DNA from 4 places in the Exiguobacterium sp. S22-S28 genome. Region 2 is predicted to be linked to each of the others. Evidence: riboswitches for the same ligand, from Rfam matches in the RefSeq annotation. Region 2 holds a riboswitch; each other region holds the start of a gene.

Region 1 (4,548 bases), on a different contig from region 2:
TGCGCGCTATGATTTGCTTTTAGCATGGTGTCTTTTTGTTCAAATCGTGCTGCTTGTAGTACGGTACGAAACAAAAGAAGAGTTCAAATTGATTTTAATCTTTCATGCGATTGGTTTGGGACTAGAGTTGTTTAAAGTCCAGGTCGGTTCCTGGAGTTATCCGGAAGAAGCATGGAGCAAGGTGTTTGGTGTGCCGCTTTATGCCGGTTTCATGTATGCGAGTGTCGCAAGCTACATCTGCCAGGCCTTTCGCCGGTTTGATCTTCGGATCACCGAATTTCCCCGTCCGCTTCTCGCCTCCTTGATCGGGCTGTTAGTCTACTTAAACTTTTTTACCCATCACTGGTTATTTGATTTCCGTTGGCTGTTAATGGGACTTGTTGCCGTTGTTTTCTTAAGATCCTGGGTCTATTACCGGTTGGATGAGACCGTCTACCGGATGCCGTTGGTTTTGTCATTTGGTCTAATCGCCTGGTTCATCTGGCTCGCTGAAAATATCGTGACGTTTTTTAAGGGATGGGTCTATCCGAATCAAGAAGAAGGCTGGGAACTGGTCGACTTCGGAAAACTGTCGTCTTGGTTTTTGCTTGTGATCATCACAATCTTAATTGTGGCTGTCGAAAAATACCGGTTGGGCGACCCGTCAATCGAAATTAAAACCTAACCCTAAACAAAAAAATACCTGGTTATTTTTAGACCAACCTACACGAAATCCCCTTGCTATAGTTGAAAAAAAGCAAAGGGGTTGTTTGAGATGATGCAACAAATCATGGAACGGGCGAAAGAATTGGTCGCCGGTAAATTACAGATCGTTGAAACGGCGGAAGATTGGGAGTTGCTGCTCGAGGAAATCCGGGGAATCGATGAGTGGGTCCAACTGTCGCGCTATTATACACCACGCGTACATCCGCAAGAGATGATTCAACAGACGAAAGAAGAGCAACCGATGTCACCCGGTCCGCTGACGGAAATGCCAAAATCGGACGAACCGATTGTCGAACAACGGTATGCGTACACATTTGTCCGGGAATTAAAAGGCGGATCGTTGCAGGAATGGCCGAACAGCCATATCTCGGAAAAGGAAATCCGTCAATGGAATCTCGAGCACGGCATGGAAGTCCGCGTCCAGATTATTCATCAAGACCAACGGCGGACGTCACTGGAAGTGCTCGCCGTCGTCGCAACCGATCAAATGAAGACGCTGGAGCAACGAATCGTCTTTGAAAAATGTATCGTCAAAAATCATGGCATTATCGAGTCGACGGTCAACGGTCCGTTGAAGGATGAAACGGGAAAACCGTTTTACTACGCAACTCCGGTCGAAGATATGCGATTCTTTCAATTGAAGGAAGGACAACTCGTCGACTTGGTGATGTGGAAAGGTCATCCGGAAACACTGACGATTGCCTGGAAGTATGCCTTCCAATATGAAGAACCGATCGTTCAACCGTTCGATCCGTCAACAGAATCGAAACCAACAGACGCGACGGCAGAAATGGACGTGACATCCGTATCAAAAAAATCGACCGGACGATATGCCAAGCAGATGAAGCGAAAACCGACTGTGAAAAAGGTCCGGCAACCACGCCGGATTCGTGAAAAGAAACAACAACCGATGACACCGCTCGTCACGACGTCGCTGCCGGGACAACCCATCGATTACGTCGACAAGGAGCCGCTTGAGTTTGCAGCGTTTAAAGGAATGCGGCTCGTCATCGTCGGAAACGAACAGCAGGCACCGGTCTACCGGACATTTTTTGCTGAGACCGGAATCGAGCTGATTCATTTAGCGGGAGATGCCCAGTCGGCGAAGAAAATTGCCAGCCTCGCGCAAAAGACGGATGCCATCGTCGTAATTACGAGTCGTGTTTCCCATGCGGCGTCAGCCCATGTCATCGCACAAGCCAAAAAACATGCCATCCCATTTGCGATGGAACGCCTCGATGGTCGTCGTTCGCTCTATACGGCCTGCCAACGTCAGCTCGAAAAAGCACGCCTGCACAAGTTAAAAACAGGAAAATCTTAAAAATAACTGAAACTCCTTGCCGCATAAACCGTAAATAGGAGTAGCACTTATTTTAAGGAGGATCTTTATGATTAAAGAATTAAAACTATCGGCACGTGAGTCACTTAACGGTCGCTGGGTCTTAATGGCACTCATGTTTTTACTGTTTCTCATCATTCAAGGGATTCCCACTACGTTTTCTTCTGCTCCGAACGAAGACTTTCAGTTCATCGATGTGATTGGATTTGTGTTGAACATCCTGTTCCTGCCGCTTGCCATCGGTTGGGCATGGCTTGCGCTGTCTGTCGCCCGTAAAGAAGAGGCAAAAATCGTCGATTTATTCGAGCCGTATAAGTTTTTCTTGAAAGCAGTCGGTCTGTCGCTTGTTCAAGGTATTCTTCTTGGATTGTGGTTCTTACTGTTGATCGTTCCAGGGATCATCAAGTCATTTTCGTATATGCTGACCTATTACATTTTACGTGACGAACCGTCGATCGGTATTTTAGATGCGATTACGCGATCACGCCAAATGATGGATGGTCACAAGATGGAAGCCTTTATGCTTGTCCTCTCCTTCATTGGTTGGTTCCTGCTTGGTTTGATTACGATCGGAATTGCCTTCCTCTGGGTTGGACCTTACTTCAGCGTCACCCTCGCCAAGTTTTATGACCGCATCCGCGGTGAAGAAGCACCTGTCGAAGAGTCGACGTTTGTTGCCCCATATTAAGAAAATGAGGATGAGAGCCCAGCTCTCGTCCTTTTTTGATACTGTTTTTAATTCCGATTGGAAAACAAGGTTTAGTGGTTGCTTTACTCTACTAAAAAGTGTACGATAATTCCAATAATTCTTATCAAGAGAAGTCGAGGGAATGGCCCGAAGACACTTCAGCAACCCCGCATCATGCGCGGAAGGTGCTACTTCCTAAAGGGATCAACCCCTTTACAGATAAGAGCAGACATGATGAATCCGTCGCTCTTTTCGATTTTCGAGAAGAGCGATTTTTTTAATAAGGGGGACATAGCAAATGGAGTATGGATTTTGGTTACCGATTTTTGGAGGGTGGTTACGAAACGTCGAGGACGAACAGATGCCGGCGACGTTCGATTATGCCAAACAGGTGGCGCAAATAGCAGAACAAATCGGGTTTTCGACGACGCTGATTGCAGAATTAAACTTAAATGACATCAAAGGGCTGGAAGCGCCAAGTCTTGAAGCCTGGACGACAGCAGCGGCGATTGCTGCGACGACAGAACGGCTGGAAATCATGACAGCTGTCCGTCCGGGGTTCCATAATCCGGCGACGACGGCGAAGATGGCAGCAAACATCGACCAACTCAGCAACGGACGTTTTACGCTGAACGTTGTCTCTGCCTGGTGGGAAGAAGAAGCGCGGCAATACAACGGGATCTTCACGGCGCATGACGAACGGTATGCGCGGACGGAAGAGTTTGTCACGATCATGAAAGGATTATGGGCAGACGCCTCACCGTACAGCTTCGACGGGAACTACTATACGCTTGAGAAGACACAACTGCATCCGAAGCCGGTTCAACGACCGGGCATCAAGTTGTACGCAGGCGGGGAAAGTGAAGCCGGCAAACAAACCATCGTCAATCATTGTGATGCCTATGTCATGCACGGCGGAACGGTAGAAGAAGTATCCGTCAAGATTGAGGATATGAAGGCGCGTCGACAAGCGACCGGACAACCGCCGCTTGAAAGTTTTGGACTGGCTGCGTATATCATCTGCCGCGATACGGAAGAAGAGGCCGTTCAAGAGTGGCAACGGATCACGGACGTCAAGGAAGACGGTGCCGGGTACGTCGGGTACGACGATTTCGTCAGCAAATCGCAACTCGAACAGCAGGTAAAACGGAACGATTATTCAGTCTCCAACCGCGGACTCCGTCCTGATTTGATCGGCACACCGGAACAGATTGCCGAACGGATTCTTGCGTTTGAGCAGGTGGGTGTCTCCTTATTATTACTTCAATTCTCACCACAACTTGAAGAGATGGAACGCTTCGCGCGCGACGTCATGCCGCTTGTCGAAGAAAAACGAAAGGTAGGTCAAACCAAATGACAAAAATTCATATCTTACACGAAAACCAAGAATGGACGGACCATTTAATTAAACGACTCGAGGAACTGGAGTTGCCGTATGAACAGTGGCATCTCGATGAAGGACAGGTCCCGCTTGATGAAATCCCGCCAGAAGGCGTCTTCTACAGCCGGATGAGTGCGTCTTCGCATACGCGCGGGCACCGCTACGCGCCGGAACTGACGGAAGGGGTGCTCGCATGGCTCGAGGAACACGACCGGACGGTCTTCAACGGAACACGTGCGTTGCGACTGGAAGTCAGTAAAATCAATCAATATACGGCTCTTCGAAAAGCCGGTATCCGTGTTCCGAAAACGACGGCTGCCGTCGGACGTGATCAGATTGTTGAAGCGGCGAAAAACATCGGGGTGTCGTCGTTCATCACGAAACACAACCGTGCCGGAAAAGGACTTGGTGTCCAGTTGTTCCATTCGATTGAAG
Region 2 (4,548 bases):
ACTGAAGCGAAAGCACAAGGATTCGACGGTTTGGCAGAAGACTTGGAACGTGAGTTTTATCCACTGATTCCGGTCATGGAACAAATTTTTGCGTCACGTGGATTTGACGTGACATTCACACAATACAATCACTTCGTCTGGCTCGTAGAAGCCGAGAAAATGGGGGAATAAATCATGACAATCAAAAAAATGAACGTAGAAAGCTTTAACTTGGACCATACGAAAGTCAAAGCACCATATATTCGCGTTGCCGGTTACAAAGACGGAAAAGTCGACCAAGTCGTCAAATACGACATTCGTTTCACACAACCAAACGTCGAGCAAATGCCGATGCGTGCGATGCACACACTGGAACATTTACTCGCAGAAAACATCCGTAACTATTCGGATGATGTCATCGATGTCTCGCCAATGGGTTGCCAAACAGGTTTCTACATGGCGATGATGAACTTTGATTCCGTCGAAAAAATGAGCGAACTCGTTGAGAAGACATTAAAAGATGTCTTAGCAGCAGAAGAAATTCCAGCGCAAAACGAAGTCCAATGTGGATTTGCGAGCGCACACGACCTTAAAGGAGCGAAGCACTATGCCGAGAAAATGCTTGCCGGTCGTGATGAATGGGACATCGTCTTCGGATGATCGCGAAGTCAGTCCGGGACCTCGTCGGAAATACGCCGCTTTACGAGATTACTTCATTCGATTTGCCTGCTGGTACGCGGATTTTGGCGAAGCTCGAATGGATGAACCCTGGGGGCAGCGTCAAAGACCGCCTGGGCATTCAACTCGTTGATGCAGCTATCGAACAAGGATATGTGACACGAGGCGGAACGATCATCGAACCGACTGCCGGCAACACCGGCATCGGTTTGGCGCTCGCCGCTAAAAAATACGACTTACAAGTCATCTGTGTCGTTCCTGAAAAATTCAGTCAGGAGAAACAGACGTTGATGCGGGCACTCGGCGCGACTGTCGTCAACACACCGACTGAACTCGATATGCAAGGCGCGATTGATAAAGCAAAAGAACTGGGACAAACGATTCCGAATAGCTACGTCCCGCTTCAATTCGAAAACGAAGAAAATCCGGTCACATATCAGCGGACACTTGGTCCTGAGCTGATGGCGGAACTCGATCACATCGATTGGTTCGTCGCCGGATGCGGGTCAGGCGGAACGTTTGCAGGAACCGCTGCCTACTTGAAAGAGCGGCTTGGAACAAAAGGCGCGATCGTCGAACCGGAAGGCTCTGTCCTCAACGGAGGACCAGCCGGACCGCATAAGACGGAAGGCATCGGGACGGCTAAATGGCCGAGCCTTGTTTCCCGCGATCTGGTCGATGAGATTCATACGATTTCGGACCACGACGCGTTCACGAAAGTTCATGAATTAGCGGCACGTGAAGGTCTGCTCGTCGGCAGTTCAGCCGGCGCGGCACTCGCGGCAGCACTTGATATTGCAGAACGTTTTCCCGGCAGTACCATCGTCACCGTCTTCGCCGACAGTGCCGAACGGTATTTGAGCCAACAAATCTTTGAAAAGGTGGACGAGACACATGCGTAAAAAGACAGCATTGATTCATGGAGGAACAGGCGTCGATCGAGCAACTGGTGCCGTGACACCTCCGATTTATCAAACGAGTACGTACAAACAAGAGAAAATCGGTCAATTAAAAGAAGGTTACGAATACTCGCGGACAGCCAACCCGACACGGACAAGCATCGAACGATTGATCGCGGACCTTGAAGGCGGCGCACGTGGCTTCGCCTTCGGATCAGGAATGGCTGCGATTCATGCTGTCTTTAACCTGCTGGAGTCAGGTGACCATATCGTCATGACCGATGATGTCTACGGCGGAACGTTCCGTTTGATGCAACGTGTCTTGCCGAAGTTCAACATCCAAGTGACGTTCGTCGACACGACGGATCTCGCCGCGACGGAAGCTGCGGTTCAAGACAACACGAAGATGCTGTATGTCGAAACACCGACGAACCCCTTGTTAAAAGTCACGGATATCGCTGCTGTCGCTGACATCGCGAAACGCAATAATCTGAAACTCGTCGTCGACAACACGTTTGCGACACCATACTTGCAACAACCACTTGCACTCGGTGCAGACATCGTCTTGCACAGTGCAACAAAATACATCGGCGGACATTCAGACGTCGTCGCCGGACTCGTCGTCGTCAACAGCGATGCACTCGGTGAAGATCTTCACTTCATTCAAAACTCGACAGGTGGTATTCTTGGACCGCAGGACAGCTTCCTGCTCGTCCGTGGTTTACGGACACTTGGTATCCGAATGGATGCAATCGAAGAAACGTCACACGATCTTGTTCAGTTCTTACAGGAACAAGATGTCGTCTCGAACATCTTCTATCCCGGACTTCCAACACATCCGGGTCACGCGACACAACAAAAACAGGCGACTGGATTTGGCGGCATGATCAGCTTTGATGTCGGATCAGCGGAAAACGCGGAGAAACTCGTCGAAGCGACACATTTCTTCACGCTGGCTGAGAGTCTTGGAGCTGTTGAAAGCTTAATTTCTGTTCCGGCACGCATGACACATGCCTCGATTCCGGCAGAACGTCGCGCTGAGCTCGGCATCACGGATGGTCTTGTCCGGATTTCGGTTGGACTTGAGGATGCAGAAGACTTAAAAGAAGATTTAGCACGTGCGTTCAGCCTGCTTCAGCCGGTTTCAGAAAAAACTGTTTGACAAGCAAAATAAGCCCTGCTAATATTCAGATTATATTAAAAATAACTAAATACCGATAACTCTTATCGAGAGTGGTGGAGGGACTGGCCCGATGAAACCCGGCAACCGCGGAATTTATTCCGAAGTGGTGCTAATTCCAGCAGACGAACGTCTGCAAGATGAGAGCAAATGGTTTTGTGTACTGAAAAAGTGCGCGCGTTTGCTCTAAAACGTGCGCACTTTTTTTACGTTTAGGAGGGACAGTATTGATTCGCTTACAGGATGTAGGAAAGATTTATCGCTCGAAGCGCGGATCGGTTGAAGCCGTCGTCAATGTCGACTTAACAATCGAGCGCGGTGAAATTTTTGGAATAATCGGTTATTCGGGAGCAGGGAAATCCACCTTGATCCGATTGCTGAATATGTTAGAAGCTCCGACAAGTGGCTCAATCCAAATCGACGGGGTCGAAATGACGACGTTACGTCCAAAAGAATTACGCGGTGTTCGCAAAAACGTCTCGATGGTCTTCCAGCACTTTAACCTGCTGTGGTCGCGGACGGTTGAAGAAAACATCATGTTCCCGCTCGAACTCGGCGGTTATCCGAAAGCACGCCGTAAAGAGCGGGTCGCCGAGCTGATTCAACTCGTTGGACTCGACGGACGTGAAGGTGCTTACCCGTCTCAACTTTCGGGTGGACAAAAACAACGGGTCGGGATTGCCCGGGCACTGGCGTCGAACCCGGACGTCTTATTATGTGACGAAGCGACAAGTGCGCTTGATCCGAAAACGACGGACTCGATTTTAGAGTTGCTTGTCGACATCAACAAAAAACTGAAACTGACCATCGTCTTGATCACGCATGAGATGCACGTCATTCAGAAAATCTGTAACCGGGTCGCCGTCATGGAAGCCGGGAAAATCGTCGAACAAGGACCGGTCGCCGAAGTCTTCCGTCATCCGAAACAAGCGATGACAAAAGAGTTCGTGAAACAGTTGACGTCTTCGTCAGAAAACGAATTGACGTTTGCGAAATTACGGGAACGGTATCCGACCGGGAAAATCGTTCAGTTGACGTTTGTGGGTTCAACTGCTGAAAGCCCGATTCTTGCCGAAGTCATGAAAGATTCGACCTTATTATTTAATATCATTGGCGGGAACGTCGGACAGACGCAAGATGGCGCCCTTGGGACGCTGTTCATTCAGTTGATCGGTGCCGAACATGAAACACAAGCGGTCATCGCCAAACTTCAAGCGAGTGACGTTGAAGTGGAGGTGGATCACCGATGAGTACATTTTTTGCAGATGTGGATTGGGATATGGTCTGGGAAGCAACCGGTAGTACAGTCTATATGACGGCTGTTGCAGGGCTCGCGACGTTTATCCTCGGATTGGTTATCGGTCTATTGTTATACGCGACAAACGAAGAATTGTTATTCAAGAACCGAGCATTGTATTCTGTCCTCAGTTTTTTAGTCAATATCTTCCGTTCGATTCCGTTTATCATTTTATTAATCTTGTTGATCCCGATTACGAAAATCATTGTCGGATCATTTTTAGGACCGACCGCTGCGTTACCGGCGTTAATTCTGGGTGCAGCACCGTTTTACGGCCGGATGGTCGAACTCGCTCTTCGTGAAGTTGATAAAGGGGTCATTGAAGCTGCCGAATCGATGGGCGCAACGAAGTTCCAAATCATCTATAAAGTCTTGATTCCGGAAGCTCTTCCGGCAATCGTTTCAGGTATTACCGTAACACTCGTCGCACTCGTCGGTTACACGGCAATGGCCGGGTTAGCCGGTGGTGGTGGACTGGGCGACATGGCCTTCATCGAAGGCTTCCAGCGCTCACA
Region 3 (4,548 bases), on a different contig from region 2:
CATTATAAAAGACATCTTGTGCAGGCGGATGATCTCGAGACACGGATTATTGGTCGTGAAGTCGGACAAGTCCGGCGTGTCTTGAACGGAGCGTATGTGGAAGGGTTACGTCCTGCGTCGCTCGCTGAGTTCCAAGAAAAAACGAACGAATCATTTCATATCAAAGGGGCACTTGAGGGCGACGAGACAGCAGGATACGTCAATGCCGGTCTCGTTGCCGGTTTGATTGATGATGTTCCAACCGTTGCGGAACTGTTTAACCGGATGATGGATGACGCCTTCGGACGGATTGAACGGATGTATCGGACACTTCAATAGCGTCAGTGCAGAAGAAGCAGACCTCATGGGTGAGCTTCTTTTTTTTGATTTCAGGACATTTGTCCTTTTCAAAGTCGGGCGTAATGCGGTCTACTCATAATTGGAGAAAAAGGAGGATGAAGATGCAAGGAATCGTGTTTGCCTTATTCAGTGGATTGTTTATTGCCTTGCAAGGCATTTTTAATGCCCGCCTGGGTGACGCGGTCGGTCCGTGGTTATCCGTGACCATCGTTCACTTTGTCGGTTTGATGGGTTGCTTGTTGATTTATGGGTTTGTCCGTGACCGGAAAATCGGCGGTTTTCGAAAGTTGCCGTTGATTTATGCCAGCGGCGGATTGCTCGGCGTGTTAGTCGTCGTTACGGAACTAACGTCGATTCAACTGCTTGGAATGACGTGGGCGATGTCGTTGTTACTCGTCGCACAGATTCTATGTGCTTTTGTCATTGATTTGAACGGCTGGTTCGGTGTCATCAAAAAAAGCAGCAACCGGGGGCAATGGGTCGGTGTCGGATTGATGTTGACCGGCGTTTTGATCTTTTCGCTCGCCTGAAGTGAATCAAAGGAGGAAACCAAATGGGATTAGGAATGTTTTGTGCCGTTGTTGCCGGGATGATGATCAGTTTACAAACCGTGCTGAATGCGCGGATGAGTCATGCCTTCGGTGCATGGGCGACGACGACGTTAGTCTTTCTTGTCGGATTGCTCGGCTCGTTGCTTGCCTTACTCTTCTTTCGCGGAGGAACGCTCTCGGCAATCCGCGAAGTTGAACCGTTGTATTTGTTTGGCGGGTTAGTCGGCGTCGGGGTTGTTTTTTGTGTCATGCGGGGGATTCAACTGCTGGGTCCTTCGATTGCAATTTCGGTCGTCTTGATTTCGCAACTGAGTTTTGCGTTATGCGTCGATGTCTTCGGTTGGTTTGGTCTGCCGCAGGTCGATTTATCGCTTGGACAGATAGCCGGTCTCGCCGTGATGCTGACCGGGATTTTTGTTTTAAAACGGTATCAAGTCGTCGATGAGGCGGAACAAGCAGAGGACGTCAAAGCGATTTCCTGAGTGGACGACAAAAGGTTCGTCACGTTGGACCGCGAGATCTCGGCTGGAAAAATCAAAGAAGGGATTGTCCATCGGTCTGAGATGGCAATCCCTTTTTGCATTTTGTTTAGACTGTTACTTCTTCTTTCCAGGCGACGTCGATAAAAGCATCGCGACCGGACGCTTTCCGGTCTTTTTTGTAGTGCGCCGGATTTTTTTTGTGGAAGTCCTGATGATACTCTTCCGCCGGATAAAAGGCATGCGCCGGTTCAATCCGTGTGACGATTGGTTGTTTGAATCGGTTCGTTGCTGCTAACGCGTCACGCGACGCAATCGCTGCGAGACGTTGTTCTTCCGTATGATAAAAAATTGCCGGTGCATACTGTGTGCCGCGGTCCTGGAATTGTCCGCCGGCATCGGTCGGATCCGTCTGCGGCCAGTACAGTTCGAGTAACCGTTCGTACGAAAACAGTGCCGGATCAAATGTAATCTCGACGACTTCGGAATGCCCGGTCGTTCCTGTTTTGACCTGCTCATATGTCGGGTTGTCGACATGTCCTCCTGTATAACCGGACACGATACTGTGAATACCCGGTAGTTCCTCAAATGGTGTCACCATGCACCAGAAACATCCTCCTGCAAATGTTGCTTTTTCCATGTCATCTCTCCCTTTCCCTTGGTTCCTTGAACCGTAATGCTCTCATTTCTGACATCGAGAAAACGAAAACGACTCCTTTGCTTGGTTGCAAAAGGAGTCGCCGCTTTTTATCAACCAAAGCTTTCGCTTTGCTGGTCGTAGCACCTTGCTGTACGCAGGTTGCTGGGACGTCATCGATCCAGATCTCTCGGTCCACTCTTGATAAGTGTTATATGAAGTTGATGTAAGTTCGTTATCGTTGGGATGATAATACCATTCACAAAAGTGGAAAGTCAATCCTTATGTTTGTAAGGCGCGGAGAACCGTGGCCCCTAACGTTTTGGCTCCGATCAGCAAGGCCTGCTCGTCGATTTCATACTTTGGGTGATGTTGCGGATAAATCGTTCGACCGTCCGTCTTCGCAGAACCGGTGAAGAAGTAACTGCCCGGGACCTGCTCAAGATAATAGGCGAAATCGTCGGCAGCCATCATCGGTTTGACTTCACGGACGTGTCCTTCCGGTAAAAAGCCGGCCGCTTCCTGAATGAGCTTCGTTTCATTCGGATGATTCCAAAGCGACGGATAACCGGTCGTGAAATCGATGGAATACGTAGCGCCAATTCCGGCACACGTCGTCCGGGCGACCAGATCCACCTGCTGGCGCAACTGATGCCGGAGTTGTTCATTAAACGTCCGGATTTCTCCGACAATCCGCGCTTCGCCGGTTACGATGTTCGGAGCTGTTCCGGCGTGAAACGAACCGATGGCGACAATCGCCGGTTCAAACGGATCGACCCGTCGACTGACGAGGTGCTGAAGATTACAGACGAGCTGTGCGCCGGCGACGAGTGCATCCTGCGTCCGGTGGGGGGCTTGGGCATGACCACCTTGACCGTGGACGACGATTTCAAATTCATCGATGGCACATAACGTATGTCCGCTGTGGTAACCGATCGTCCCAACCGGAAGATCGTTTTCAAGGTGGGTACCAAAAATCGCATCCACTCCTTCGAGGCAGCCATCTTCGATCATTTGAATGGCACCACCCGGAAACACTTCTTCACCGTGTTGATGAATGAAGAGGATCGTGCCCTCGAGTTCTTCCTGCAACGGTTGAAAGGCAGCTGCGAGTCCGAGGACGATTGCCGTGTGTCCATCATGTCCACAGGCATGCATCACACCGGGACGGATTGAGCGAAACGACAGTTCGGTTTCTTCCTGAAGCGGTAATGCATCAAAATCGGCACGGACGGCAATCGTTTTTCCGGGACACGCCCCTTGTAATGTCGCGACGATACCGTTACCCCCGACATTTTTTTGATACGGGATACCGAGTGCTTCATAGTATTCGATGATTTTGGCCGGTGTCCGGACTTCTTGAAACGACAATTCCGGGTGGCGGTGAAAATCGCGGCGCAAACGAATCATCTCGGCTTCTTGTTGTGCGAGATGGGTAAACAGGGTTTCTAACATCAAAATCATCCTTTACGGTATGTCTTTAGGAAAAACGGGTACAGGTAGAGGTAATCAAATCAGAGGAGGAATCAACACATGGGTGAAATCATCGTCAATGCCGTTCTTACAGTCAAAGCAGGATTAGCAGATCAAGTCTTTCCCATTTTAAGCACGGTTTACAAAGCCACACAAAACGAGCCGGGTTGCTTACGTTATACGTTACATCAATCGATTGAAAATGAACATGAGTTCATGCTCTATGAAGTCTACCAAGATGAGGCTGCACTCGAAGCGCATATCGCATCGGACCATTATAAAGCATACCGCGAACAAATCGAGTTGTATCTCGAAGACCGTCAAGTCACGAAATACGTCGAGATGACGTTCTGAACGATAAGCGAAGAGGGCTGACTTTAAAGTCAGACCCTCTTTTTTGTTTGTGATGTTACATCGATTTAAAACCAAGGAAATGTTCGCGCCAACGCGGTTCATAGATGGAATTGATCTGCAGTTGCGAGCCGCCGGCATGAATGAAATATTCATTGTCGAGCATGATGCCGATATGCGACGGACCATTGGTATACGTATTTTCGAAGAAGACGATATCCGAGCGTTTTCCGCTGCTGATCGTCGTCCGGCGGTTCGTAAAGAAGGCGCCGTACCAATAGCCGCTGACGTTTGTCCGTCCCCCGTATTTCCCGGCTTGGTTCGTTGCGTAATGGATCAAGCCAGAACAGTCAAAGCCGCCGTTGGCTGACGTTTGTGATCCCCACGTATACGGCGTTCCCAAATGTTTGGCCGCCGCTTGGATCAATTTTTCGCCACGGGACGTATTTTTGGGGGCAATCCGTGTGTCGCTCGTGACGGTGACGGCACTGACCGGCAGATAGACAGGAGACCAACCGGATTGAATGACGTAGAAGTTTCCGACACGATACCGGGGATAAACACGTTTGCCTTGTTCAATCAAACCGGCACTTTTCGGGCTGGCTGGTGTTGCGAAATAAGACGTCGTCGCTTTGACTGTGTACGTTTTGAACCGATTGACTGCGCGCTGCGTGTAGCGCATATCCGGTTTTGTCGTCCCGATGTAGGGATTGATGAC
Region 4 (4,548 bases), on a different contig from region 2:
CAAACTACAACAAAGTTGTATTTATGGATTCAACTACTGAGTACAAATTCTTGACTGGTTCTACACGTTCTTCGAACGAGACAATCACTTGGGAAGATGGAAACGAGTACCCGCTCATCCGCGTGGATGTGTCTTCGGACTCGCACCCATTCTACACTGGTCGTCAAAAGTTCAACGCTGCAGACGGTCGTGTCGATCGCTTCAACAAAAAATACGGCCGCAAGTAATTGCGACCCCGGTATTAAAAAACAGCCTGTCTCCATCACTGGAGCAGGCTGTTTTTGTATAGACAGAACTTGGTACGGTACGCCAGATACGTTCTCAAAACGAAAGATAGTCCGATTCCACCGGCAGCTCCGATAAGATACGGGAGTGTATCCGGATTATTCGCAAAATGTTCCATGAGCAGACTGAAGGAAAAATGACGACCGAGGAAATAACCTGCCCCTAAAAAGATACTGATCCAAATCAAGGCACCGGTATACGCATAGGTGACGAAGATCCGGAACGGCATTTTCGAGACACCGGCAAAAAATGCGGACAGCTGCCGGAGACCGGGTATGTAGTAACCGATGATTAAAACGGTTTTTCCGTAACGTAAAAATCCGACTTCTGCTTTGAAAATATGTTTTTCAGAAATCCGTAACTTCGGAGCCATCCGGTGAAGGAGTGGCATCCCCAGTTTTAAACCGAGCATATAGCTGATGGTCATGCCGATGCAGCTGCCGGCGTAAGCCGCGAGAATAGTTCCGATCAGCGGTAAATCACCGTGGTGCATCCAAAATCCGGACATGACAAGTAACGTCTCGTCAGGCACCGGGAGACCGACGATTCCGCCTGCTAACAGAATGGCGAGTCCGAACGCTCCATATTGTTGGAGTATGTCATGTAGCATGTGATGAATCGGAGTCACCTTCCTTCAAAGAAACTTCTCTTCTAGTGTACAGGAAATAGATACCAGTTGAAATGAGAAGATGAAGAAAAATCCGGATTTGGAAAGGCTTTTTGATTTTTAGAAGTCAATCCTTTTTCTTAATCTGGATTCGGGCTATACTCGTTAAAGTGACTATTTTAGAGGACGGTGTTTTACGATGATGCATGTGATCAATCAATATGGTTGGATTGAAGTAATTTGCGGAAGTATGTTTTCCGGAAAATCAGAAGAACTGATCCGTCGCGTCAGACGGGCACAATACGGAAAGTTGCCGGTTCAAGTGTTTAAGCCGGCGATTGATGACCGGTACCACGAGGAGCATGTCGTGTCGCACGTCGGTAACTCCGTCATCGCGATTCCGATGGCGACGAGCCGTGATGTTTACGCAGCAGTAGCGGAAGAGACGCAAATCGTCGCGATTGATGAAGTCCAGTTTTTTGACGATGAGATCGTCGCAGTCATCGAAGCACTGGCTCAAGATGGCAAACGCGTGATTTGCGCGGGGCTGGATCAGGATTTTCGGGCGGAACCATTTGGGAAGATGCCTGAATTACTGGCGCGGGCTGAGTTCGTGACGAAATTGCAGGCGATTTGTCTTTCGTGCGGTGATCCGGCGTCACGGACACAACGATTGATTGACGGGAAACCGGCAAACTACAATGACCCCATTATTCTTGTCGGAGCGTCTGAGTCATATGAACCACGTTGCCGCCACTGTCATCAAGTTCCGGGGAAACCGCAACCGTTACAGGAATGGAAAAAACAACAACAGAACTAACAGGACACGATAGAAAAAGCGAGCAATTTCCGGCAATGAGACCCGGGAATTGCTCGCTTTTTTTAACCGGTCTGCGTCAGCCGGCTAAACTGATTGACAAATTGTGCTGTTTCACGGACGATCGTCTCTTGATCGTGATCGAGCGTCGCCACGTGATAGGAATCGAGCAGACAATAACTTCGTTTGTCATCGGAACCAATTGTCCGGTGCAGGTAATCCGAACAGGTCGGTGGAACGACATGATCTTCAGCAGAATATAAAATAAGCGTCGGAATTTGAATGTCAGGAAGTACGGGAATCGTCTCGCCAATCAGTCGTAACAGCTCAGACGCACAAACAGACGGGACATATTCATAGACGATTTCGAAAGCCGATCGTTTAATGTCGGGTGGACTTTCCGGCAGATAGACCGTGCATTCGGTGAACGATAATGCTTCATAGGCGGGGACAGATAAGGCAGCATTGATCGTGATGATTCCTGCAACCGGCAGACCTTCTGCAACAAGAGCAAGGGCAAGTGTCGCGCCCATTGACTGTCCGACAATGAAGATGGATTCGCACCGACGGGTCAATTGTTCATAGCCGTCACGGACACTTTGTTTCCAGTCCTCTGCCGTCGCCGCCTCAAAGTCACGCAAATCCGTGCCGTGACCGTGCAGGCGCGGCGCATAGACGGAGAAACCGCGTTCGGCAAAGCGTTCTCCTACAGCCCGAACACTTTGCGGGGTTGCGTTGAAGCCGTGACAGAGCAAAATGCCGACGGATCCACGGTCAAAGAAAAAATCGTCGGCGCCAGGTAAAACAGGATAAACCATACTCATCATCTCGTCCTCCATTTCAAAATAAAAAAACCCATTTGGCTTTGGACGCAAACGAGTTTCTCGTGTGTATCATCCAAAGCAGCCGCTTTGCTGGTCGGAGCACCTTGCAAATCGCAGGTTGCCGTGGAGTCCTAGAGCCAGGTCTCTCGTCCACTCTTGATATAACATATAGGAATTGTCGGATTAATCATTGAGAAGATGATAGCACTGCTAGAAAAGGATTGTCAAATGCTCCTTGACCGGCGACCGGAACTCTTCTATGATGAAGCCCAACCCGGGAAATCAATCGATATGGGTCATATGGTTTATTTTTGAAAATATGGTTGACCTTTAAAAGATCTTTCTGTAATGTAAAAATTAGTTTTACGACATAAGTTCGAACAGCAACAACACACATATGAATTTCATACCGCAACACTTATCCAGAGAGGTGGAGGGACTGGCCCTACGAAACCTCGGCAACAGACTCATTATGAGCACTGTGCCAATTCCATCAGACAATTGTCTGAGAGATGAGTCGAGTGGATTCTGCCATTGTGCGGATCCAGGTCTCTTCTTGTTTCTTAAGAAGAGGCCTTTTTGTATTTTTAAAGGGGGAGAAATGGTGATTACATTCAAAAATGTAAAAAAAATCTATCAGACAAACGAGCAATCGATTGCGGCTTTAAACGGAGTGAATCTTGAAATCCGAAAAGGCGAAATCTTCGGCGTCATCGGTTTCAGCGGAGCCGGAAAAAGTTCTTTATTACGGTGTGTTAACCTGCTCGAACGTCCGACATCCGGCAGTGTAACGGTCGATGGACAAGATTTGACGACACTCTCGGCGAAACAATTGCGGGAAGCAAAACAACACATCGGGATGATTTTTCAGCACTTCAATCTGTTGGATTCCAATACGGTTTTTGCGAATATTGCCAAACCTCTTGTCTTAAAAGGCGTCAAAAAAGAGGAAGTCCACCGGCGTGTCACCGAACTGCTGGATTTTGTCGACTTGGCAGACAAAGCCGATCATTATCCGGATCAGTTATCCGGCGGACAGAAGCAACGTGTCGGGATTGCCCGGGCCCTTGCCACTCAGCCGTCCGTCCTGTTATGTGACGAAGCGACATCCGCCCTTGATCCGCAGACGACACAACATATATTACGTCTGTTGAAACAGATTAATCAGGAATACGGCATCACGATTTTACTGATTACCCATGAGATGGGTGTCATCCGTGAGATTTGTGACCGGGTCGCCGTCATCGAGGCCGGTAAGCTGATTGAGTCGGGTACCGTGTTTGACGTCTTTTCGAATCCGCAGACGGGGACAGCGAAAAATTTCGTCCGTTCCGTCATGCAGGATGAGATTCCGGCGTCGGTTCAACAAGTCATCGATCAGCGTGGTGCCGGGCATCATATTTATAAAATCAATTTCCTTGGGGCAGGCACCGGACAACCGCTTTTATCACAAGTCGCGAAACGGTTTGATGTTGATCTCAACATTCTGCACGGCAGCATCACGGAACTGCAAAATATTCCATTCGGTAGTCTGCTCGTTGAACTGATTGGTGACACACCGGAAATTAACCGGGCACTTCACTATATCCATCAGTCGGATGTCGTCGTCGAGGAGGTGCTCGCGGATGTTGGTTAATTACACAGACATTTGGACCGCGTTCCTGCAGACGCTGACGATGGTCGGATTGTCGTTACTCTTCTCGACGTTGATTGGTTTACCGCTCGGGATTCTGCTTGTTGTCACACGTAAAGGGGCGTTGCTCGAACAAGTGCCGTTCTTTAACGTCTTAAGCAGCACCGTCAATATTTTCCGGTCCGTCCCGTTTATTATCCTGCTCGTCGCAATCATTCCGCTGACACGGTTGCTCGTCGGGTCGTCGATCGGCACGAAGGCAGCCATCGTGCCGCTGGTGTTTTATGCGGCACCGTACATTGCCCGATTGATTGAAAGTTCGTTGCTCGAAGTCAGTACGGGCGTCCTGGAAGCGGCGGAAGCGATGGGCGCGACACCGTTG

What was found. A riboswitch is a leader RNA that binds a small molecule or an ion and turns the genes downstream of it on or off. The one in region 2 is predicted to bind S-adenosylmethionine.
Region 1: it holds a riboswitch for S-adenosylmethionine, as region 2 does, so the genes downstream of both, ACHA8N_RS15310 (LLM class flavin-dependent oxidoreductase) here and ACHA8N_RS13200 (methionine ABC transporter ATP-binding protein) in region 2, are expected to answer to the same signal.
Region 3: it holds a riboswitch for S-adenosylmethionine, as region 2 does, so the genes downstream of both, msrA (peptide-methionine (S)-S-oxide reductase MsrA) here and ACHA8N_RS13200 (methionine ABC transporter ATP-binding protein) in region 2, are expected to answer to the same signal.
Region 4: it holds a riboswitch for S-adenosylmethionine, as region 2 does, so the genes downstream of both, ACHA8N_RS16145 (alpha/beta hydrolase) here and ACHA8N_RS13200 (methionine ABC transporter ATP-binding protein) in region 2, are expected to answer to the same signal.

The regions. Positions count from the first base shown of each region.
Region 1 is NZ_JBHFFC010000031.1:168,896-173,443, reverse strand. Features, by position in the region: gene ACHA8N_RS15325 (DUF817 domain-containing protein) at 1-664, shown strand, start outside; gene ACHA8N_RS15320 (DUF2325 domain-containing protein) at 755-2,026, shown strand; gene ACHA8N_RS15315 (DUF975 family protein) at 2,094-2,732, shown strand; SAM riboswitch class I at 2,851-2,958, shown strand; gene ACHA8N_RS15310 (LLM class flavin-dependent oxidoreductase) at 3,031-4,089, shown strand; gene ACHA8N_RS15305 (ATP-grasp domain-containing protein) at 4,086-4,548, shown strand, end outside.
Region 2 is NZ_JBHFFC010000030.1:56,208-60,755, reverse strand. Features, by position in the region: gene ACHA8N_RS13220 (class I SAM-dependent methyltransferase) at 1-171, shown strand, start outside; gene ACHA8N_RS13215 (S-ribosylhomocysteine lyase) at 175-639, shown strand; gene ACHA8N_RS13210 (PLP-dependent cysteine synthase family protein) at 636-1,559, shown strand; gene ACHA8N_RS13205 (bifunctional cystathionine gamma-lyase/homocysteine desulfhydrase) at 1,552-2,718, shown strand; SAM riboswitch class I at 2,778-2,883, shown strand; gene ACHA8N_RS13200 (methionine ABC transporter ATP-binding protein) at 2,964-3,986, shown strand; gene ACHA8N_RS13195 (methionine ABC transporter permease) at 3,983-4,548, shown strand, end outside.
Region 3 is NZ_JBHFFC010000014.1:36,870-41,417, reverse strand. Features, by position in the region: gene ACHA8N_RS03475 (NAD(P)H-dependent flavin oxidoreductase) at 1-318, shown strand, start outside; gene ACHA8N_RS03470 (DMT family transporter) at 441-869, shown strand; gene ACHA8N_RS03465 (DMT family transporter) at 893-1,372, shown strand; gene msrA (peptide-methionine (S)-S-oxide reductase MsrA) at 1,479-2,009, opposite strand; SAM riboswitch class I at 2,114-2,217, opposite strand; gene ACHA8N_RS03455 (M20 metallopeptidase family protein) at 2,289-3,461, opposite strand; gene ACHA8N_RS03450 (putative quinol monooxygenase) at 3,540-3,833, shown strand; gene ACHA8N_RS03445 (C40 family peptidase) at 3,889-4,548, opposite strand, start outside.
Region 4 is NZ_JBHFFC010000033.1:91,739-96,286, reverse strand. Features, by position in the region: gene ACHA8N_RS16160 (type B 50S ribosomal protein L31) at 1-227, shown strand, start outside; gene ACHA8N_RS16155 (DedA family protein) at 263-895, opposite strand; gene ACHA8N_RS16150 (thymidine kinase) at 1,092-1,712, shown strand; gene ACHA8N_RS16145 (alpha/beta hydrolase) at 1,775-2,533, opposite strand; SAM riboswitch class I at 2,597-2,699, opposite strand; SAM riboswitch class I at 2,949-3,052, shown strand; gene ACHA8N_RS16140 (methionine ABC transporter ATP-binding protein) at 3,138-4,169, shown strand; gene ACHA8N_RS16135 (methionine ABC transporter permease) at 4,159-4,548, shown strand, end outside.